3 regions of the Colwellia sp. MB02u-9 genome follow, and region 3 is predicted to be linked to each of the others. Evidence: predicted binding sites of a transcription regulator. Region 3 holds the regulator's gene; each other region holds the start of a gene.
What was found. Region 3 encodes sigma-54, which starts transcription at its own class of promoters, with help from an activator protein. Its sites were predicted from a motif close to GTTGGCACGNNNNTNGNNT; they were not measured.

Region 1 (8,216 bases), on a different contig from region 3:
AAGGTACTTTGCTTAGTAACGCTAATATCGAAATTATATTTAAAGATAACGGGCAAATACGAGGCACAGTGCTTACCGACCCTAAAGTAGTGGTGGGTGCTCGCACAAAAAGAAACTTGTCTCAAGGTAGTGCTATTACTAATCAAAATACCTGTTTTGTCTGTAAAGGCGAGCCGGTGAATATTATTGCTAAGTCGGCACATTTTGAAATTAAGTCTTTTGGCATTGCCTTAAATGACGGCAGTTTAGGCGAAATTATATCGGTGCGAAATAGGAAGTCTGGTCGTGTGGTTCAGGGGCAAGTTAACGCTATTAACCAAGTGATAATTAATTTATAATAATTGCTTAAGTTTTCTGCTGTTTTGCCGATAAAAGGTTAGAAACCAATAACTGTTGTAAGTAGGATACAATAATGGCTATTAATATCAACAACTTGAATAACACCAATCAAGTAAAACAAAAACTTGAACAGCAAGTTCAGACCAAACAGCAAGTTAGCGAAAGTAGCAATGCCTCGCAACAAGCTAAATTGGCAACGCGTGATTCGGTATCTATTACCCCGCAAGCAAAACAAATGAATGAGCTGCAAAAACAAGCCGCTGATTCTCCTGTAGTCAATGAGAAAAAAATTGCTGAATTAAAGAGTGCTATTGCCTCTGGCGATTATAAAATAAATCCAGAAAAGCTAGCAGCAAGTATCGCCAATTTTGAATTTGAACTTGGCTAACGTGTTACTAAAATGGAGTACATTAAGTGTCTGAAAAACTAACACCGCAACAATTGGTTTCTCAACAATTATCGCAATTAACGCAATTAGAGACGTTATTAGACACTGAGAAAGATGTACTGCAACAGCAAAACCCTGATGCACTTATTCAGCTTACCGCAGACAAAAACGACCTGCTTTTGGCGATTCAGAGAATTGACAATGCCATTGGTCAAAGTTTTGAATTCAAACAAGAAAAACTAGCGGGCAAGTTCACCAGCCTACTATCAGATATCGAAGCCATTTTAGTGCGCTGTAAAAAACAGAATCAAATTAATGGCCTGATCATTCAGCAATCACAATTATCTGTAGAACGCATGAAGACCTCATTACTAGAGAATCATAACAAGTCATCCATGACCTATAATAGTAAAGGAAAAACCTCAGGCGGACTCAGTAGCTTAGGTATAAAAGCTTAGCTTTATATGTGTTAGGTTATCTACAAAAAAACCAGCAATAGCTGGTTTTTTTAATGGTACTAAAATACAGCGCAATTCAATGACGCTAGTAATAATGCTAGTAATATGAGATATGCTTTATTTCTTTGCGGTTAGATGTCGCGATATAAATTTCATAAACATCTTTAAAATCTAAACTCAACTCAGTGGTATAACTGTCACCCACCGGATAGCTTTTAACGACTTTTGCGCCACGAATAATGCCTCGTACTGATGCCTGTAATTGTTGATTATCAAGCACTAAATTAGACATGGTGGTGCTACCATTAATATTTTGACCATAAACTTGTTCAGCTAACTCCGCATAAGCAGCAATTTTTGAAGCTTTTATTGCCATTAGCATACGCTGGGTTTTGTTTTGAGAATTCTGCAAACTAATTGGTGCTTGCCCTATGGCGGTTAAGACAGGAAATTTTTCAGGTTTCACGTTTTGCCATTCCACCTGTTTATCAAACACCGAAGAACAGGCGCTTAACACTAAAGCACTTAAAAAAATCCCGATACCATAACGTAAAGTATTCATATTGACCTTAGACATTTGTTTGATAATATTACTTTTGTATCGCAATGGCACGTGCATCGTCAGCGAGTTTGGTACTGTCACGCAAGATCATGCCATCTTTCATTTTAACATTTTCATGGCGATTAAAATCATCACCAACAACCCAAGCAGGAATAAAAGACTGCGCCGTTGCCACCACAACTCGAGATTGCATGCCAATCATTCTTGCGTTGACTAACACCCCTTCATCTTGTTGCATCATAGTGCCTGTAACAACATAGTCAATTATCTGACGTTCGGGCAATTCTTTCCAATCGCGACTAAAAACATAATCACCATCGGCCGTTACACGAATATGTCCGGTAGTTTTAAAATCAATAACAACCAAGCCATGTCGTTGCATTTCATGGATAAAACTTTCTGACAATTGATTGCCTAACGAGTTAGTTGATTCTAAATTTTTCAAATCGACAAATGATGCAACAGCGATTGGCGTTTTAGGCGTAACAAAGGTGCTACTTTCCAGCATTTGATAGGCAAGACCTTTCACCACGTCATTTATCGCATGACGAGGTAACTTAAAACTGTCAATTTCTTGTTTATCGGCATAAGAAGATCGATAAAAATCGTCCTTGGTTGTCACAGAACACGACATCACTGTCGGTATTATTATTGCTATAAGCCAATTTTTCATTGAGCTCTCCTCAATTAATGCTAATGTCATAAAATTAATGAAAATAATTAATAAAAATATTAAAGCATGATCCGCGCCAATATTTTTATTTCACCTCAACTTGGCCTAAAGCATGGTAGATTAAACTATACTCGCAGATTAGCGGGCATAGTTTTATGCCTTATTGTTCTGCCTATTGTCACCTTTTTTTCAGCACTGATGCTTTATCACTTTCAAGACCCCTTTTTATCCAAGCGCCAGCTTTTGCCAAACCATATAGGATTTTTAATGCCTGGTAAAACCCTAAGGCTGCATCTCTATCAGTAACCTAATACCGATGAAACTAGCTTATTGGGCCGCTTTACTTATCTTGAGTTGAACTTTTCTTTGAAATAGGCACAAAACCTGCATATTTAAAAACAGAGATTGATTCCCTATTAAAAGAGACCTTTATGCGCTTAAGTTTATTTTGCCTTTGCTGTGCTATATATAGTAGCGCTAGTGTCGGACAATGGTATGTATCGCAAGGTGTGGCGAGCATAGTAAATGCTGATAACAAAACAGCAAAAACACAAGCCATGCACAACGCGTTGAAAAAAGCCTTACTGGTTGCCGGTGCTTCAGTGTCAAGTGTTCAACAAGTGGTTAATGGTTTACTGACCCAAGACGAAATTAGCATTCGTGCCAGTGGCAGTGTGAATTCATTAGAGTTGGTCAGTGAACACTATAGCGACGACTTGGTCACTGTCACCATTCGGGCTGATATTTTTCCACAAGAAAAAAAGTGCTTCGCGGCTGATTATAAAAAATCCATGCTGTTAACCCGCAGTAATATACTACACCGTGAACAAGCTAATATTGGTAACATCTACGCTATTGATAGCACCTTAATCCAACAACTCGCTAATAAAATACAGCAGCAAGGTATTTATTTGGAGACTAAACTGGCCTTGCAAACTAAAACAGAATTTTCACGTTATAACCAAAGCTTGCAAAGCCAAAGTTTAAAAAACTTAACCATGTCATTAGCCAACATGACAGATAGCCAGTATGTTCTGTTTTCAGAGATCCAAGATCTTTCTCTCGCCAATGACGAAAATAATAACTGGCAGTTTTGGCAAAAAAACGTCTATCAACGCCAATTTAATCTTGCCCTTTATATTCACGACGGTACCACAGGTGAAAGAGTTTTGGCTAAACACTATCAAAGCTCTGCCCCTTGGCAATTCGATAAGCGCAAACAAGTTGACGTTACTAGCCATAACTTTTGGCAAAGTGACTATGGCCAAAGCATTAGTCTGACCTTAGACAACATGGTCAGTGATATTGATGAGAACATGATGTGTCAGCCAACCCAGGGCAGAATTGTGCAAGTACAAGGTAACTCACTGACTTTTAACTTAGGAAAAAGACACGGGGTTAAAATAGGTGATGAATTTTCTTTGCTACATTTCAATAATTTTATCAGTGATGATAAGCGCTCTTATTCAGGTTTTAACATCAGCCCTTATAAAGTTATGGTAACTTCTGTGAGTCAAGACAGTGCCCGGGCTACCACCACTGAGCAGCACATATTAGACAACATCCAAATTAACGACTTAGCGGTAAGGTATTAGAAAGTTTGATCAAGGTTACAAATTATGACTATTAATTAAATAGTTATCCGCTGTAAAGTGTATTTTTTTGAATACTAATTTATAAAATAGCTGTAGCATAGGCTAGCACTATAATTATTTGCATCATGTCCTCATAGTTTAACTGGATAAAACTGCGGCCTCCTAAGCTGCTGCTCCAGGTTCGAGTCCTGGTGGGGACGCCAGTAATTATTGATACAAACTTTGCAGGTAAGCGCTTTATAACTATCGGTACTATAACTAGCGGTACTGAAATTTTATGGTGAGTTATTTTATCTAGCCTGATGTTTGGCTAAGACGCTGGTAAATAGCAAAAAATTAATCTATTGGCATTATTTTAAAGCGATCTGCGACTAGAGGCTGTCAACACAAGATAATATAAATTGTGTATGTCGTGTCAATTTCTCACACTTACTTGTTGACTTATTTTCAGTGTAACAGATTGTAAAATAAGTGATAAATAACGACCTACACCCTAGAGCATGCATCCTACCACCCTGATACAACTGACTTAGCGTACATAAAAAAACCCCGCAATTGCGAGGCTTTGATTATTAAATGCGCTAAATCACTAGTTCACTATCTGTTTGTTCTATTACAACGTCCTTGTTGTCTGCTGCTGAGCCAGTGCTCAACAATGCTGATATGGCTAATACTAATACTGCTAATATTACCGTAGTCAGCTTAATTCCACGTGACGACGAGCTGTTCATTATTTAATCCTATGTCAGCTTGCATGTTTTTATTAAGTTTTTATTTTTTTTTACATACAAGCCATCAACACTAAAGGATCTTAATTTTAATTTCAAGCGCTTACTCGGCCCATTCAGCTTTTATTGTCGATTTAATCACCAGATCTATTCACGACAGTTAACACGGCTAAGTAAGCCTTAAAGTATATAAATATAGCTAAGTTAAAAATAATCATAGAAAAATGCTAATAACATTTGCAGTTAAGGGGTAGTCTAGGCGAAAATAAGCGCAATTTATATCCCATCAAATCTTATAATAATTGGAGCAAATATGCCGTCGCGTCAACAACTAGCCAATGCAATTCGAGTTTTAAGCATGGATGCCGTGCAAAAAGCTAAATCAGGACACCCTGGAGCCCCAATGGGCATGGCAGATATCGCTGAAGTTTTATGGCGTGACTTTCTAAAACATAACCCGTCTGATCCACAGTGGGTTGATCGTGACCGCTTTATTTTGTCTAACGGCCACGGTTCCATGTTAATTTATTCACTATTGCACCTTACCGGTTATGACTTGCCGATGAGTGAATTAAAAAACTTCCGCCAATTACACTCTAAAACACCGGGTCATCCTGAATACGGCTACACGCCAGGCGTAGAAACTACCACGGGTCCGTTGGGCGCTGGTCTGTCTAATGCTGTAGGTATGGCAATAGCTGAAAAAACCTTGGCGGCACAGTTTAACCGTGACGGTCATAACATTGTCGATCACAACACTTATGTATTTTTAGGTGATGGTTGTTTAATGGAAGGTATTTCGCATGAAGTTTGTTCATTAGCCGGTACCTTAGGTTTAGGCAAATTAGTGGCCTTTTGGGATGATAACGGTATTTCAATTGATGGTCATGTTGAAGGTTGGTTCACTGACAATACCCCAGCACGATTTGAAGCTTACGGTTGGCATGTGATCAGCGATGTTGATGGTCATGATAGCGCGGCTATCACTGCTGCCATTGCCGCAGCAAAAGCCGTCACCGATAAACCTACTATGATTTGTTGTAAAACCGTGATTGGCTTTGGTTCACCCAATAAATCTGGTACGCACGATTGTCACGGCGCACCATTAGGCGACGACGAAATTACGGCAACGCGCGAATTTCTTAACTGGCCTCATGCGCCATTTGAAATACCGGCTGATATTTATGCCGAGTGGGATCAAAAAGAAAATGGCGCCACAGAACAAGCCAACTGGAATGATAAATTTGCCGCTTACCAAGCTGCTCACCCAGCCTTAGCCGCAGAATATGAACGTCGTGTGATTAAAGGTGATTTACCTGCCGAGTTTGAAGAAAAAGCCAATGCCTACATTTTAGCCTGTCAGGAAAAAGCTGAAAATGTCGCTTCACGTAAAGCATCACAAAACACCATTGAAGTCTTTGGTGCTATGTTACCTGAGTTATTGGGCGGCTCAGCCGATTTAGCCGGCTCAAACTTAACGCTTTGGTCTGGTTCAAAAGGCATTCAAGATGATGCGGCCGGTAACTACATTTACTACGGTGTGCGTGAATTTGGTATGAGCGGTATCATGAACGGTGTTTCATTGCATGGTGGTTTTATCAACTACGGTGCCACTTTCATGATGTTTATGGAATACGCTCGTAACGCGGTACGCATGTCTGCACTTATGGGTATTCAAAATATTTTCGTCTACACCCATGATTCAATTGGTCAAGGTGAAGATGGTCCAACGCATCAGCCTATTGAGCAGTTAACTAACCTACGTACCACGCCTAACATGGTGACTTGGCGTCCAGCCGATGCCACTGAGTCAGCTGTGGCATGGAAAAACGCTGTTGTTCGCCAAAATGCACCAACATCATTAATTTTTTCTCGCCAAGGTTTACCTGCATTAACACGTACCAGTGCGCAAGTAGCTGATATTGCTAAAGGTGGCTACATCTTAAAAGATAGTGTTGGCACACCAGAAGTTATTTTAATTGCTACCGGCTCTGAAGTGTCATTAGCGTTAAAAGCAGCTGAAAGCTTAGGTGATAATGTCCGCGTTGTTTCTATGCCATCAACCAATATTTTTGATGCCCAAGATAATGATTACAAAGCATCAGTATTGCCGCCAGCAGTAACCAAACGTGTGGCGATTGAAGCCGCACATACTGACTTTTGGTATAAATACGTAGGCTTGAGTGGCAAAGTTGTTGGAATGACCACTTTTGGTGAGTCAGCACCGGGTAATGTCTTACTTGAATATTTTGGTTTTACCGTTGAAAACGTAGTTAACACAGTAAACAGCCTAAACTAATCTCCTTTGCTACAAAAATGGCATTTATAGCCAGTTAACACATACTTAACTGGCTATCTCCTTTACTAAATTCGTGATCAATAAGAGCCAAAAACATGTCAATTAATATCGCTATCAATGGCTTTGGCCGAATCGGCAGAAATGTTGTTCGTGCACTATATGAAAACGGCAGCACCAACGAATTTAACTTAGTCGCTATTAATGAACTTGCCGAGCCTGAAGGCATAGCTCACCTATTAAAATATGACTCAACTCATGGTCGTTTTTCATTTGCGGTGCAACAAAGTGCTGGCAAATTATTTATTGCTGGTGACGAAATATCGTTAAGCCATGAATCCGAGTTAAGCAATATGCCTTGGCAAGAGCACAATGTCGATATTGTCATTGATTGTACCGGTAAGTTTGGTAGCCAAGCAGATGGCCAGTTACATATTCAGCAAGGCGCAAAAAAGGTCTTGTTTTCACATCCTGGCTCACAAGATTTAGACGCGACCATTATTTATGGTATTAACCATCAACAACTCACTGCGGCTGAAAAAGTGGTATCAAACGGCTCTTGCACCACCAATTGTGTGGTGCCTGTTATTCAGGTTTTAGATCAAGCCTTTGGTGTTGAAAGTGGTGCTATCACGACCATTCATTCTTCGATGCATGATCAACAAGTGATTGACGCTTATCATCCTGACTTACGCCGTGCTCGTGCCGCCAGCCAATCGATAATACCGGTAGATACTAAATTGGCCGCAGGTATTGAACGAATATTACCCAAGTTTGCTGGCCGCTTTGAAGCAATAGCTGTGCGAGTACCCACTATCAATGTAACCGCTATGGATTTAAGCTTAAACTTATCAAGCGACGCTACTATTGCACAAATTAATCAAGCCATTGTTGACGCTCAACACAATGGTTTGGCAGGTATTTTAGGTTATACCACCGAACCGTTAGTTTCCATCGACTTTAATCATGACCCACACTCAAGCATTGTTGATGGCAATCAAACGCGGGTTAGTCACAAGCGCTTAGTAAAATTACTTATTTGGTGTGATAACGAATGGGGTTTTGCTAATCGTTTACTAGACACCGCTTCTGCTATGGCAAAAGTGGGTTAATTGAGCATAGATGTCGTTAACAAATACAATAACTTAAAATTTACTTAACCGTTAAACTTCTACCA
Region 2 (8,216 bases), on a different contig from region 3:
CGTGACAGCACAATACCAGCAGCAAGCTGAACAATTAACGCAATTAACACAAACCCAAAGTCAGCAAAAACAACTGCTCGAATTATCAAAAACCAAACAAAAACAAACCTTAAAAGCGCTCAATAAAAAGGCGCTTACCGAACAACAGAAGCTAGCTAAATTAGAACAAGAAGAGTCGGCATTGGTTGCCTTGTTGAGAAAAATGGCTGCTGCCGCACAAAAAGTAGATAACCTAGTCGGTTTGAGTAAATTAAAACGTAAACTGAGTTGGCCAGTTAAAGGGCAAATTCGTCACCGTTTTGGCTCAAGTAAACAGGGCTACTTAAAATGGAAAGGGGTATTTCTTTCAGCACCGATTGGCCAACAAGTTAAAGCCATTCACAATGGCACTATTTTATTTTCAGATTGGCTTAAAGGTTATGGACTAGTTTCTGTGGTTGATCATGGCGATGGTTACATGAGTTTATACGGCCATAATCAAGCGTTACTTAAAGCTGTTGGCGACCGTGTAGAAGCCGGTGAACCCATAGCTTTGGTAGGTCAAAGTGGTGGTCAAGCCAACTCAGGCCTGTACTTTGAAATTCGACATACAGGAATAGCCGTCAACCCTAAACTTTGGTGTAAATAAGCTTATGCATTGTTAAGCGTTTAACTAGTCGATTTTGACCATCTGAACTGTTACCCTAAATAATGATTTATTCTCTCATCAAAAAAAACTAACCGTGCTGCGACTCCTACTAACCTTTAGCTTACTTTGGCCTGCTTTGCTTTATGCTCAACCTGCACAAGTAGCGATCATTATTGACGACATTGGCTATCGAAAAAGCGACGCTCAAGCACTCTATTTGCCCGGGAATATCAGTTACGCGATTCTTCCCCATACGCCCTATGGAAAAATATTGGCGTTACAGGCAAAAGCAAACAAAAATGATGTAATTTTGCATATTCCAATGGAAGCAAAAAATGGCAAAAAACTTGGCCCAGGCGCGTTAACCAGTGCCATGAATGAAACGGGTATTCGAGCAAGCTTAACTCATGCCTTTGCTGAAATTCCTTTCGCATTAGGTATCAACAACCACATGGGCAGTAAACTGACCGAGCTATATCAACCTATGGCGTGGACCATGCAATTTTTGCGTGAACGAAATTTAATGTTTATTGATAGCTTAACCACTGGCGCTAGCCAAGCAGAAGAAGTTGCTATAAGCTTTGGCGTACCCAGTTTACATCGACATATTTTTCTCGATAATAAATTAGAACACGCCTATATTCTCAGTCAATTTAAACAACTAATACTCGATGCCAAACGTTATCGGAGCGTTGTTGCTATCGCTCATCCACATCCTGAAACAATCAAATCATTACATAAGCTCTTGCCCTTGCTCGAGAAAAACAACATAGAACTAGTACCGATATCAAGGCTACTAAACAATAAAATGGCCAGTTCAAATCAACAAACAAATGCTGAAGATTAACCCACTTTTGTACTTTAGCCGCTGATGAAATCATCAGGCCATATATAGTCACTAGCCCTTTATATTATGCTTTTTTAATAGTTTATGTAGATACTTCACGGGTATCGCATAGGTAATGCCACTCGGCTTACTGATCACGGTTTCTTTACTCTGCTGAACAAAAACTTTATTTATAATGCCAATAACCTCACCCGTTTTAACATCATACATAGCACTACCACTGTTGCCCGGATAAGCGGTTGCATCTAACTGATACACTAAATAAGGATCTCTTAAGCGCTTAAGCATAGCTATGCTTATTTGTCTTGCATCATCAACGGGTATAATAGTGGGTGTTACGGCAGCAATAATACCTCTGTGTGTTACAGGATAAAGCCCCAAAACGGCGCCAATTGGAAATCCAGTAAATGCGATAGCACTGCCTTCACGTCGAAAGTCATTGTTTGCTAATGATAATGCCGGTAACGCCTGCCCTTCAATTTTAAGGATAGCAAGATCATGATCCTCATCATGGGCAACCAATTTAGCTAATTTTACTTTCGCCGCTCGGCCCTTACCGGTAAATACGGCTAATTTTTGTAATAAATTATCATCTAACTCTTGCTCAATAACATGATGATTGGTCACGATATAAGTGCCATCACCAATAACAAAGCCCGTGCCATAAAGTTGATTTTTCGGCTGTCCTGTCGGCGTATAAACACCAATACCAACCACAGAAGGTTTAAGTAAACTCACCGTATCCGCGAAATCAGCGCAGGCTATTGAACTGAATATCAGCCCAATAAAGATTAATAATGGTAATAATTTATTCATATTTTTACTCCTTTTAAAAATTTAAACTTTACCTGAACTTAGCACATTTTTTTGCTAGCGATTTTGTCATTTTTACCCATAATTAAATAATAGGATACAGCGAGGAGATATATGTGACGAATATAGTACCTATTTTAGCTGGCGGGGGAACACGCTCACCTGCTCATATCGGCGTTTTGAAAGCATTAAAAGATTTGCATATCGATTTTTCTCATCTTGTTGGCGTATCAGGAGGTAGCATAATTGCAAGCTTGTATGCTGCTGGTTTATCGATAGCAAAAATTAAACATATTGCGATAACCACAGATTACAACCAATTTAAAGGTTTCTCATTAGTGTGCTTAATTCGTAATGGCGGTTTAAGTTCCGGTGACATTTTTGAACAATGGGTTGACCAACACCTAGAAGGAAAAAGGTTTATCGACCTAGATCGAAACTTACATATAGTAGCCACCGATGTTAAAACTGGCCGACCCGTTATTTTTAACCAAGCACGAACACCTAATATGAAAGTTTCTTTGGCCGTGCGTTTTTCTATGTCAATTCCACTGGTTTTCAGCTTTAAACCCTTTGGTAAACATTTAATGGTTGATGGCAGTATTTTATCTGAAGATGCCTTACACCGAGATTGGGCTATGGACGGCACACCCGTATTGTGTTTTCGTCTGCGCGGTGAGCATGAATATGACGAGCTCAAAACAGATGGGCTATTTCCTATCGTAAATTACGTAACCTTATTGATCAGGACCTTTATGACAACCATATCACGTGAGTATATTAATGACGCCTTTTGGCACAATACTATCATTATCAACACCGGCTTATGCTCGGCCGTTGATTTTGGTATGAGTGAAGAAAAAAAATTTTCACTTTTTGATATTGGCTATGAAACTGCAATGAAAATTGTGCCTATTAAAACTAATCATGGCCGTTAAGTGCTTAAAAACACAATTGTTAATAAATAATTAACAATTGTGTTTCATAATCATTACATAAAATGGTAACTTAATTATATAGCTATACTAAGAACAACATAATTATCATCATGCATAACCGACTAAAAGTCAGGAACTAAAAGTAATGAATTGGAGCAAGAAGTTACTAAACGTGCCCGTGGTTGGAGCCATCACCAAACGCATTGCATCAATGAAAGTTAATCATGATGCAGTGGATATTTCTAAGCATTTCACCCAATTCTTAAAGCCTGAAATTGCCGATACTGATGAGTTACGCGACGAAGTGTTCCGCATTCGTCACAATGTTTATTGTGAAGAATTGGCCTATGAAAAAGTAAAAAATGGTGGTAAAGAACAAGATGAGTTTGATGCCCACTCGCTCTTCGCTATGATAAAACATAAGCCGTCGAATACCTATACAAGTTGCGTAAGAATGGTGACATCAGCCAACGAATCTGAACTACTACCGATCGAAAGATATTGCCCCAATGCCATACAAAACAAAGAACTACACCCAAGCAACTTTCCACGCCATGAAATAGCTGAAATATCTCGCCTTGCCGTAAAAGCTGATTTTAGACGACGTAAAATAGATAAATTCAATGGCTCAGCAGTCGGTACAATTAATGAACCCACCTACTCAGAAACTGAGTTACGTTGCTTTCCATTTATTGCCATTGGACTTTATATGGTCGGGGCGTCAATAAGCATTAAAACGGGCGTAAAACACGTGTATGTCATGATGGAACCAAGGCTAGCCCGCAGTCTGCGATTTGTCGGTATTAACTTTATCCAGCTTGGTGAAGCCATTGATTATCATGGTTTGCGAGCACCTTACTACATTAACTCATCGATTTTTATGAAAAATTTATCTCCTGGATTTAAAAGTTTATATAAAGAGATCGAAAGAGAAATTGGTAAAAGTTTAAAATAGTGCTCTCCCATATTAATGCTATTACTAAGATCAAAAACTGATACTAGCTTAATAAACCTAAATTTTAGTATAAAAGGATCCTCATGTTTAACTATGAAGAAGCATTCTCTCGAAATATCGGTTGGGTTACTCAGGAAGAGCAACAAAAACTTAGACACACCAAAGTTGCTATTGGAGGTTTAGGTGGTGTGGGTGGTGATCACGCCATAGTATTAGCTCGTTTAGGTATTGGAGATTTTCATATATCTGATCTTGATGATTATGATGTGGCAAACTTTAATCGCCAAGCCGGTGCTAACATGTCAACTTTGGGTCAAGCCAAGGCTGCAGTTATGGAAGATACCATTAGAGGTATCAATCCTGAAGCCAACATAAAAAACTTCAGCTCAGGCATTAATGAAGAAAATATGGATGACTTCTTAGATGGTGTAGATATCTACGTAGATAGTCTTGATATTTTTGTATTGGAGATCAGGCGCAAAGTATTCCGTCGTTGCTATGAAAAAGGAATTCCAACAATAACAGCAGCACCAATGGGCATGGGAACCGCTTTTTTAGTATTTATGCCCGGTAAAATGTCTTTTGATGAATACTTTGCCATTGTAGATCCTGCAGCAAATAGTAGTGAAGAAGAAAAAGCTCAAATTTTCAACGACAATATTATTCGCTTTGTTATTGGTGTGTCACCTTCGGTACAGCAACGCCACTATTTAGTGGATAGAGCATCGGTTAATTTCCTTAAGAAAAAAGTGCCATCTACCTGTATGGGTATATCCTTAGCTGCAGGAACACTCTGTACCAATGTATTAAAAATATTGCTAAAACGTGGTCACGTTATTCACGCACCTCATGGCATGCATTTTGATGCCTATAGAAATAGTTTGATTAAAACTTGGCGTCCTTGGGGTAATAAAAATTGGCTACAGCGCTTTATGTTTTGGCGAGTTAAAACGTTATTATCAGATAATAATTAACTTATTACTTATCCACTTTTCTTAAATTTAAAACATAAAAAAACCGCTTAAGCGGTTTTTTTATGTTTTACTATAAAGCTAATTATGATTTACGACGACGTGCAGCAGCAAGACCTAATAAACCTAAACCTAAAATAGCGATAGAAGTAGGCTCTGGCACAGAAAAGTTGATAGAACCGTTATGGGTACCACCAACGTTAGCGATGCCATTATTATAATCGACACTATTTAGAGGCCGTGTATCTTGTGAGGCATTAAAGTAAACGTTTTGACCTGGTACAGAAGAGTAATCTTTATAGGTACCTAGTTTTGAAACAAACACATCACCGGCATCAACGCCATTAACAGTAGTTCCACCAAAGTTAGTCATAGTGCCAGATAGAACCGTTGAGTTACCTGTATCGCCACCACCATTGACTTCTAAATCAAATAAGCGAATAAGTTCACTAACACTAGTCGTAGTGCCATCGTAATAATACATAGACACGGTACCCGAAGTGTAATCAAAACCAAAACCGTTCCATGTACCAGCTAAATCACTAAAACCAAAAGTTAAACCCCAATTGCCAAAACCATTATTACTTGGGCCACCAAAAGTGGTTGATGCAGGTTCAAAGTTATTCACTAAATTACTTGATATGTCAGATAAACTAGTAAAATTAGCATTTGAAACACCACCTGTAGATAAAATACTATCACCGGCACTTAATATACCGTCAGCGACACCAAAACTACCTGCATCAGTAATGGTTGAAGTTGACTGATAAGCAATTGACAACTGATCTAACCAACCTGTTGTATTTACACCCGCGGCTTTTGGGTTATTGGTACCATTACCACCAAAATCGTTACCTACATTAATATAAAATTGATCTGCTGCTGAAGTGCCTGCAAAAGATAAAGCAACAAGTGTTGTCACTACTTTTGTTATATTGGTTACTACTTTTTTCATGTTAATCCCTTATTGTTTAATTAGACTAAGAAATGCAAAAGTCAAGCCACAACACTTAAGGCATTGATTAATATCAATTAATTTAAATAAAGGTAATTAATTTTAGCTCTAGTGTTAATAAATTCGACACTCTTTATTAACACTAGAGCAAGCACAAAAAAGCTTATATCTGTAAGTCTAACTAAAATTATTACTCTCAGTTATTAAGTTTTCTTACTCAGCCTTTAAAAAATTTGCTTAGCTATCAAGATAAACTTCACTTTTTCGGTGATAAATAACCCACGAACAAAAAGCTAAACTTAGTATTACATATTACACAAGCTTAAAGAATAGTATTAACACGCTATAACATAATACTTAAATAGTATAAATAAGTAGTCTGGATACATAAAAAACCGCCTTGCGGCGGTTTCATTAATTGTAGATTCAAATAATAATACGCAAAGTTATTTAGCTTTACGACGCTTGGCTCCTGCAAAACCCAGTAAACCTAAGCCTAAAATAGCAATAGAAGCAGGCTCTGGTACTTGAGAGAAATTGATAGAGCCATTATGACTAGCGGCAAATTCAGCTTGTCCACCTGCAAATTGAAGAGCACCTATGGCTTGAGTATCTTGTGAGGCATTAAAGCTAACTATTTGATTATTTGGTGGCCCACTTAGCTCACCAAAAGATCCTAAAGCAAAATTAAATACATCAGCGGCGTCAACACCATTTACTGAAGATAGCGCGTTAAAATTGACTAACTGACCATTTAAAACCGTGGAATTACCAGTGTCACCACCACTTGATACTTGTAAATCAAACAGTCTTACAAAACCAGCAAGGTTAGTCATCGTATTATCATAATAATACATAGATATCGTACCAGAAGTATAATCAAATCCTGAGCCATTCCAAGTGCCGGCTAAATCAGGAAAACCAAAAGTTAAACCCCACTGAAGTGGACTAGCAGGACCAAAGCCATTATTACTTGGGCCGCCGAAGGTGGTTTCTGACGGTTCAAAGCCATCAATCAAGTTATTACTAATACCGGTTGGGTCAACAAAGTTACCGTTATTTACACCGCCAGCAGATAATATTGTATCGCCAACTGATAAAGCATTTGCCCCACCAACGCCACCATCAGTGATCACAGATGTAGATTCGTACAAAAACGATAGTTGATCTAACCAGCCGGTTGTATTCGGGCCATTGGCCGTATTTGCATTCCCGCCTTGATTAGAACCTATATCTATATAAAATTCGTCAGCGGAAGCACTGCCGGCAAAACTTCCGGCTATAGATAAAGCGATTAGTGTTGAAATTAGTTTTTTCATTTTCTTTCCTTATAAATGTGAACTAATTTGCAAAAAAGCTGAATATGCAAAAAATTATTCGATAACAGTAGTATTACCAACTAGAAACTTGCATAAAACAAACCAACATGGCAAATCGCTGTTTTATTAGTTTTTTTTCAATCACAAAAAAAATTATATCTTCATTATGTAAAAAAAACTGACACTTTAAAGAAAGAGTTTGAGTTATATTTCCCTTTTCACCCGTTTAAGACGGCTCAAACTATCTGATGATAATGTTGATTCATTGAGCTGTTTTAATAATTTTTTAGCATCCTGCTTTTCATTATTGCTCAGCAATGCCTGAATATAATGTAAGGTATAATTACTATTGCTTTGCTCTGCTTCATAAGATTTTTTAAGATATATTAAAGCCTGCTTACTTTCCCCAGCGGCTAACAAGATCACTCCAAAAGTATTTTGCACAATAGGCTCATCAGGCGCTTCATTTATCGCAAGGGTCGCCTGTGCCAACGCTTGTTTTGTATTGCCTTGTGCTAACAATGCCCAGGCCAAATTATTTGAAATAGCAAAATGGTCATTTGTTCTCTTAAGTAACTGATTATAAATAACAATAGCCTCAGCCAACTGCTTTTGCTCAGAATAAAGCTCTGCCTGCTTTAACAAAATAGCTACGGAAATATCTGACTTAACACGATTGCTAACCTCATTAATAATCTCAATTGCCTGTTCTACTTGCCCAAGGTTTTGCATAGATTGTACAATTTCAAGGATAACTTCTTGAGAATTTACTTGCTTATATATTGGTTGG
Region 3 (8,216 bases):
CATCGTAAAGTATCAATTCAGGATCAAGCGCAATTGAACGAGCTAATGCTGCTCGACGCGCCATACCACCAGAGAGTTCATTGGGGCGTAAATTTCTTGCACCACGCAAACCCACCGCTTCTAATTTCATTAGCACCATTTTTTCAATGATGTCTTCTGATAACTGAGTATGCTCGCGTATAGGAAAGGCGATATTGTCGTAAACACTCATGTCGGTAAACAAGGCACCACTTTGAAATAACATACTCATACGTTTACGTATGTCATATAACGCACTACGAGACAATTTAGGAATGTCGTGGCCATCGAAAAGGATCTGCCCAGACTCTGGTTTAATTTGACCACCAATTAAGCGCAATAACGTTGTTTTACCAATACCACTTGGCCCCATTATCGCGGTAACTTTACCTTTAGGAATAGACAAACTAATGCCATCATAAATAACACGCTCGTTACGCTTAAAGGTCATGTTTTTGATATCAACTAAAATTTCAGACATATCGCTTGGAATAACATCACTGTTAATTATTGTTTTATGTAGTAGAATTCTACCGCAGCGCAACACCTCAGTCATTACAAATTCACAACTATTTAGTGCTAAAAGAGTAACCAAAAGTATATAAATGTAACGCAAGTGTAAAGTTAGCGTAATGAATAAGCCTTTTTTTTGGCTTAGTTATTTTATTGTGAATCCACGTGCCAATAATATCAGAAAAAGTTTATAATGCTTTTCGCTCACGTTATGTTAGCAAAATGAGTATTAATTGAGTGTCATCGGTTACCATCAGTGGTTTATAATTCCTCTTTGTCTTTCATCAATTAGCACAAACACTATTTATTTATCTTAGCCAAACAGGAGCTTTGAATGTTCATCCAAATTTTGATCTTATTACTTTCACTAATCACTTTAGTGTGGAGTGCAGACAAATTTGTATTTGGTGCCTCAGCATTAGCACGAAATCTGGGTATTTCTCCCATGATAATTGGCTTAACTATTGTTGCTATGGGCTCTTCAGCACCTGAAATGATGATAGCGGTCACCGCTTCTTTACAGGGTAATGTAGATACTGCCGTCGGCAATGCCATTGGCTCAAATATTACCAACATTGCGTTAGTGTTAGGCTTAACCGCACTGTTTCATCCTTTATCCGTTTCCTCAACGACCATTAAACGTGAAATCCCGCTTATTTTGGTTGTTACGGCTATCGCGACATATATGCTAGCAAACAGCAACTTTAGTTTTAATGAAGGCTTAATACTGATTATTGGTTTTGTCCTTTATATCGCCACCTTACTTGTCGTCACGTTAAGGCGTGCAAAACAAAACCCTATCGACGATAAAATGGTCTTAGAAGCAGAACAAGAAGTGCCTGATGGGGTCAGTACCAAACAATCGGTAATCTGGTTAGTGGTCGGTATGATACTACTGCCGCTCAGTGCTAGTTTTCTGGTTGATTCATCAATATTTATCGCCAAAGCTTTTGGTATTAGTGATTTAGTCATCGGCTTAACGGTTATTGCTATTGGTACTAGCTTACCTGAGTTAGCTGCCAGTATTATGAGCATCATTAAAAAAGAAGATGATTTAGCGCTCGGTAATATTATTGGTTCGAATATCTTTAATATTCTTGCGGTTTTATCGTTAGCTGGCTTAATTGCGCCAGGCGATATCGATAATGCCGCCGCGGTGCGTGACGCGCCATTTATGCTGGCAACAACCTTCTTATTATTTATACTTTGTTTTAGTCGAGGTGGAAAGTTTCGCATCACGCGGGCGAAAGGGTTACTATTATTAGCCGTATTTATTGGTTATCAAGTGCTACTTTTTAGTCAAATCAACAGGTAACAAGTGGTTTATAGCAATGAAAAACTTTAAACAATTAGCCCTAAATGTCATTAACATTGAGCAGCAAGCTATTGCACAATTGTCGCAATTTATTGACGACGACTTTGTTCAAGCTTGTGAGTTAATGTTTAATTGTCGGGGCCGCGTCATCGTGATTGGTATGGGTAAGTCGGGGCATATTGGTGGCAAAATTGCCGCAACCTTGGCGAGTACTGGCACACCCGCATTTTTTGTTCACCCGGGTGAAGCAAGCCATGGCGATCTAGGTATGGTGACTGTTGATGACGTGGTACTGACCATTTCTAATTCGGGTGAAACTGGCGAAGTCTTAGCCATTATTCCGGTCCTAAAGCGTATCGGCACAAAACTTATCGCCATGACGGGTAATCCTGACTCTACCCTGGCTAAACTTGCCGATAGCCATGTTTGTGTAAAAGTAGCACAAGAAGCTTGCCCATTAGGCTTGGCACCCACCTCTAGCACCACAGCAACCTTAGTGATGGGCGATGCCCTAGCGGTAGCTTTATTGAATGCGCGCGGCTTTACTGCCGATGACTTTGCCTTATCTCACCCCGGTGGCAGCTTAGGTAAAAGGCTATTATTACGTTTGGCCGATATCATGCACAAAGACGAACGTCTGCCCACAGTAAGCCAAGAAGCTAAAATAAAAGATGCCTTAGTTGAAATGTCACTCAAAGGCTTGGGTATGACCGCTGTTGTTGACGCAAACAATCGCTTAATAGGTCTGTTTACTGATGGTGATTTACGCCGTATTTTAGATGAAGAAATTAATATTCATCAAGATAGCATTACCAGCGTAATGACAAAAAACCCTTTAGTGGCTAAGCAAGATATGCTGGCGGCTGAGGCATTAAAGATCATGGAAGACAAAAAAATTAACGGCTTAATTATTGTTAACGATAATAACCAACCCATTGGCGCGATGAACATGCATGACTTATTAAAATCTGGAGTGCTCTAAAGTTGAACAGTTTATACGGAAAAGTAGCGCCAAGTGTTTGGCAAAAAGCGCAAAAAATCAAACTCTTTGTTTGTGATATAGACGGCGTTTTTTCAGATGGTCGTATTTACTTAGGTAATAATGGTGAAGAATTAAAAGCCTTTCATACTAAAGATGGTTATGGCGTTAAAGCCTTAGGTGCAAGCGGCGTTGATGTAGCGGTGATCACGGGCAGAACCTCAACTATTGTGCAAACCCGGATGAGTGCATTAAATGTTAAGCACATAGTACAAGGTGAAGAAAATAAGCTACCGGCTTTAAAAGCTATGCTCGCCGCATTAAAGTTAGCGCCTGAACAAGTGGCTTACATCGGCGATGATATGCCAGATTTTGACTGCCTTAATTATGTTGGTTTTAGTATTGCGGTCAATGACGCACACCCCGCCATTTTAAAATCTTGTGACTACACCACCTATACCCGAGGTGGTTTCGGCGCCGTGCGCGAGACTTGCGATCTTATTATGCAAAGCCAAAACACCTTAGCTGATGCAACGGGTTCAAGCGTATGAATCGCATATACCTTGTTAGTATAAGCTTATTTTTATTGGCCTTAACCACCTATGGCTTACTTGAATGGTATGGCGCGAAGGAAGAAACCAGCAACATTCTCGATACCGCGAATAACCCTGAATTTATTGCTGAAAACCTTAACAGTGATGTTTATAAAACCACTGGGGCATTATCTTATAATGTAGAAGCAAAACGCATGGAACATTATGCTGAATTAGGGGTCACACACTTTGAATATCCACGCTATACCTTATACCCAAGGAACAACAAACCTACTTGGCAAATCACCGCCAATGAAGGCACCTTGTATAATAACAATCGCGTAAAATTAGCAAATCGCGTACGTTTAATCGCCACTGATAAAGAAAGTTTGATACAGGAAGTGCATGGTAAAAATTTAGAAATGGACTTAAAAACTAATATTATCAGCTCAGAGCAAACTATCTTAATATTAGGTAAAGGATTTACTATGTATGGCTCAGGATTAATTGTAGACTTAAACACAACACAGATGACATTGACCGAACATGTACAAACTATTTATAAAAAAATTAAAAAATAACTTATATTGTCTCACGGCGTTAGCATTATTAGTGCCTGTCGCAAGTGCAGAAAAATTTAACGTAGAACAAGAGATTAAAATATCTTCTTCACGCCAAGCTGCCGATCTCAAAAATAAAATATTCAGTTATATTGATAATGTCATTATTTCTCAAGGCACACTAACCATACATGCCGAGTTAGTACAGGTTATCACCCAAGAAAACAGTGACAGCAAAATTTATATTGCCAAAGGCTCTCCAGCGACCTTTGAACAAACGCTTCAAGATGGTAGCCCAATCAATTTGCAAGCCAATGAAATCCGTTATGAGCCGAGTATGAATACCGTCGTTATTTCAGGCAATGCTCTCCTTAGCCAAGAAGGCAGTAAAGTGAGCGGCAGTAAAATCACCTACAATTTTGCCACAGAATATGTCAATGCCGAAAGCCTTGAAAATGCTAAAGTTGAAACCGTATTACAGCCAAAGAACAAAACTGAATTGCCTATAAAATCAAAGGATAAGCAAGAGTAAATGTCAACTTCTACATTATCAGCAACCGGCCTTGCCAAGTCCTATAAAGGCAGAAAAGTGGTTAAAAACGTCAGTATGCACGTTTCCGCTGGACAAATTGTTGGCTTATTAGGGCCAAATGGCGCAGGTAAAACTACCTCTTTTTATATGATTGTTGGCTTGGTAAAGAACGACAGTGGCTCAATTGTCTTAAATGATGAAGATATAACCTTACTGCCGATGCACGAGCGCGCGAGAAAAGGTATCGGTTATTTACCACAAGAAGCCTCTATTTTTCGTAAGTTATCGGTTCATGACAACATCATGGCCATTTTACAAACACGTAAATCACTTAGTGATGTTGAGCGACAAGAAAAACTTGAACATTTATTAGAAGAGTTCAACATAGGCCATATAAAAGATAACTTAGGCATGAGTTTATCTGGCGGTGAGCGCCGACGAGTTGAAATAGCCCGGGCATTAGCCGCAGATCCTAAATTTATATTACTGGATGAACCCTTTGCCGGTGTTGACCCGATTTCAGTAGGTGATATAAAAAAAATTATCCTACACTTAAAAGATCGTGGCATAGGTATATTGATCACAGATCACAATGTGCGCGAAACACTTGATGTTTGTGAGCATGCCTACATCGTTAGTCATGGCGAACTTATCGCTGAAGGTAATTCAAAGCAAATTCTTGCAAATCAACATGTAAGAGATGTATACCTTGGTGAACAATTCACGCTATAGTGAATAAAACCAATTGAATTAATGAATTTGAATAGGGAAAAGAAAACGTAAATGCGTCCTACTCTGCAACTCCGTATCGGACAACAGTTAACGATGACCCCGCAATTGCAGCAGGCGATCAAACTGTTGCAATTATCAACTTTGGATCTTCAACTAGAGATTCAAGAAGCACTTGAAAGTAATCCTTTGCTTGAAGTTGACGAAACGCACGATAACAATTCAGAAAGTACCCCTGACCATTTAGAAGCAGGATATTCGGTAACGGTAGGCGAAAACTCAGCAGCATCCTCTGATGGCAGCGAAGACTCCACTCCCTCGATAGACGAAATTAGCTCCTCTGAAGGTTTAGCAAAAACAGACATCCCCGAAGAACTCAACAGCGATAGCACATGGGATGATAACTTCAGTGCTGGTGTTAGTAGTGGCGGTGTTGGCCATGCCTCAGAAGATTATACTTATCAAGGTGAAACGAAAGACTCATTACAAGACCATCTAATTTGGCAGATGGAACTAACGCCCTTTACTGACACTGATAGAACCATTGCCATTGCCATTATTGAAGCCATAGATGAAGCCGGTTATTTAACCGTTTCAGCCGAAGAGATCTTAGAGAGTGTCGGTATTGATGGTGTAGAACTTGATGAGATTGAAGTGGTGTTAAAGCGTATTAACGTATTTGACCCCATTGGTGTTGCCGCTCGTTCAATTCCAGAGTGCTTGCGTATTCAGCTCAATCAATTTGCTAAAGATACCCCTTGGTTAGCGGAAAGCAAAATCGCCGTCAGCGAGTATATTGACTTGCTCGGTAATCGTGATTATCGTCAATTGATGCGTAAATTACGCTTGAAAGAAGAGCAATTACGCGAAGTTATTCGCCTAATACAAAGCTTAGATCCCCGTCCAGGTGATAGCGTCATCAAAAGTGAAGAACAATATGTTATCCCAGACGTGTCTGTTGAAAAGAAAAACGGCCGCTGGACAGTAGAGCTCAATCCTGACACTGCCCCTAAACTATCGGTTAATCAGCAATACGCCGCTATGTCTCGTTCAATGAAGTCATCTACTGATAATCAATTTATTCGCTCTAACTTGCAAGAAGCAAAATGGTTTATTAAAAGCTTAGAAAGCCGTAACGAAACACTTTTAAAGGTTTCAAATTGCATTGTGCAACGCCAACAAGGCTTTTTTGAACACGGACCTGAGTCAATGCGCCCTATGGTATTGAACGATATTGCCGAAGCCGTAGATATGCATGAATCAACCATTTCTCGTGTGACCACGCAAAAATATATGCACACACCTAGAGGGATTTTTGAGCTTAAGTACTTTTTTTCTAGCCACGTAAGTACTGAAAACGGCGGCGAATGTTCATCAACGGCTATTCGTGAATTAATTAAAAAGCTAGTGGCTGCCGAAGTACCTGCAAAACCACTCAGCGACAGTAAAATGGCAGATATTTTAGCAGAACAAGGTATACAAGTGGCAAGGCGTACCATTGCCAAATATCGAGAGTCACTTTCTATACCGCCATCAAATCAACGTAAAAGCCTATTGTAGGCAGTTTTATTCAGCCAATAAAGAGGATTGAAATATATGCAAATTAATCTTACTGGACACCATGTCGATGTTACCGATTCATTACGTGATTATGTCAATGGCAAGTTTGAAAAACTAGAGCGTCACTTTGATCATATCAATAATGTACATGTAGTATTAACGGTAGAAAAACAGAATCAGATTGCCGAATCAACGGTGCACTTAAGTGGCACTGAAGTTCATGCTAAGGCACAACATAGTGACATGTATGCATCGATTGATGCATTAATTGACAAGCTAGATCGCCAAATCTTGAAATATAAAGGCAAAATCAACAAACATTAGCGCCATTTCGCTATAGGTCTTAGAAGTTTATGAAGTTGCAAGACATCTTAACCCCGGACTGCACTATTTGTGCAGCACCGGGTGCCAGTAAAAAACGTATATTAGAATATTTAAGTCGCTTGGCCGCCGATAAACTCGACAGCCATGATACTTTTCAGCTCTTAGAAAGCTTAGTTAAGCGTGAAAGATTGGGCTCAACGGGCATAGGTAATGGCATTGCTATACCTCATGGCCGTTTAGAAAATGCTACGCCTACGAAACCTATTGCCGTGGTTATTACCACAGAACAAGCGATTAATTTTGACGCTGTTGATCATCGTCCCGTTGATATTTTTATCGCCTTATTTGTTCCTGAAGAAGAATGCCAGAGCCACTTGAGTACGCTGCAAAGTATCGCAAAAATTTTTCGTAACAAGCAATTTTGCAAGCAAGTGCGTAAATGCCAAAGTAATCAAGAACTGTTTCAGTTAATACAACAAGCGAGTTAAACACGGATGAAATTAATTATTGTAAGTGGCCGTTCAGGCTCAGGGAAAAGTGTTGCACTGCGTGTTTTAGAGGATTTAGGTTATTATTGTGTTGATAATATCCCTGTCAACTTGTTACCCGCACTTACCCATACGGTGATTAATGATTATGAAAATGTTGCCGTAAGTCTCGATGTTCGTAACCTGCCAGCCGATCCTAACGACGTACCCGAAATTATTGAATACCTGCCTAATGCAGTAGAATTGAGCATACTGTATTTAGATGCTGATGATAGTGACCTTATTCGCCGGTTCAGTGAAACGCGACGTTTACATCCGTTGATCAAGCAAAATATTGCGCTAGACCAAGCAATTGCCTTGGAGAAAAAATTACTTGAGCCCATTTCCAGTCGGGCTGACTTATACATCAATACCAGTCAACTAACACCACACCAACTCGCTGACTTAGTTAGAGAGCGAATTCTGGGTAAAACGTCTGGTTCAATGGTGGTTGTGTTTGAATCATTTGGTTTTAAACATGGTGTACCACAAGATGCTGATTATGTTTTTGATGCCCGCTTTTTACCTAACCCATTTTGGGATAAAGAGCTAAAAGGCTACACAGGTTTAGACAAACCGGTACAAGACTTTCTTGCTAGCCAGCCCATTGTGACTAAATTTGTTTG

Region 1: the regulator sigma-54 is predicted to act here: its motif matches at 2,483-2,501, upstream of H4J65_RS13055 (FlgO family outer membrane protein).
Region 2: the regulator sigma-54 is predicted to act here: its motif matches at 6,140-6,158, upstream of H4J65_RS04065 (PEP-CTERM sorting domain-containing protein).

What each region holds. Positions count from the first base shown of each region.
Region 1 covers NZ_JACGVF010000096.1:145,724-153,939, reverse strand. The annotation lists gene flgA (flagellar basal body P-ring formation chaperone FlgA) at 1-338, shown strand, start outside; gene flgM (flagellar biosynthesis anti-sigma factor FlgM) at 413-727, shown strand; gene H4J65_RS13065 (flagella synthesis protein FlgN) at 754-1,185, shown strand; gene H4J65_RS13060 (LPP20 family lipoprotein) at 1,283-1,747, opposite strand; gene H4J65_RS13055 (FlgO family outer membrane protein) at 1,776-2,420, opposite strand; gene H4J65_RS13050 (flagella assembly protein FlgT) at 2,852-4,015, shown strand; tRNA gene H4J65_RS13045 (tRNA-Arg) at 4,143-4,218, shown strand; gene H4J65_RS13040 (hypothetical protein) at 4,597-4,746, opposite strand; gene tkt (transketolase) at 5,057-7,042, shown strand; gene epd (erythrose-4-phosphate dehydrogenase) at 7,138-8,151, shown strand.
Region 2 covers NZ_JACGVF010000070.1:102,096-110,311, reverse strand. The annotation lists gene H4J65_RS04095 (murein hydrolase activator EnvC) at 1-628, shown strand, start outside; gene H4J65_RS04090 (divergent polysaccharide deacetylase family protein) at 723-1,475, shown strand; gene H4J65_RS04085 (serine protease) at 1,527-2,291, opposite strand; gene H4J65_RS04080 (patatin-like phospholipase family protein) at 2,405-3,226, shown strand; gene H4J65_RS04075 (PEP-CTERM/exosortase system-associated acyltransferase) at 3,372-4,181, shown strand; gene H4J65_RS04070 (ThiF family adenylyltransferase) at 4,265-5,155, shown strand; gene H4J65_RS04065 (PEP-CTERM sorting domain-containing protein) at 5,238-6,107, opposite strand; gene H4J65_RS04060 (PEP-CTERM sorting domain-containing protein) at 6,554-7,426, opposite strand; gene prsT (XrtA/PEP-CTERM system TPR-repeat protein PrsT) at 7,631-8,216, opposite strand, start outside.
Region 3 covers NZ_JACGVF010000100.1:200,684-208,899, forward strand. The annotation lists gene mlaF (phospholipid ABC transporter ATP-binding protein MlaF) at 1-499, opposite strand, end outside; gene H4J65_RS17050 (calcium/sodium antiporter) at 866-1,846, shown strand; gene H4J65_RS17055 (KpsF/GutQ family sugar-phosphate isomerase) at 1,863-2,828, shown strand; gene kdsC (3-deoxy-manno-octulosonate-8-phosphatase KdsC) at 2,831-3,376, shown strand; gene lptC (LPS export ABC transporter periplasmic protein LptC) at 3,373-3,939, shown strand; gene lptA (lipopolysaccharide transport periplasmic protein LptA) at 3,971-4,450, shown strand; gene lptB (LPS export ABC transporter ATP-binding protein) at 4,451-5,182, shown strand; gene H4J65_RS17080 (RNA polymerase factor sigma-54) at 5,234-6,739, shown strand; gene hpf (ribosome hibernation promoting factor) at 6,776-7,063, shown strand; gene ptsN (PTS IIA-like nitrogen regulatory protein PtsN) at 7,093-7,551, shown strand; gene rapZ (RNase adapter RapZ) at 7,558-8,216, shown strand, end outside.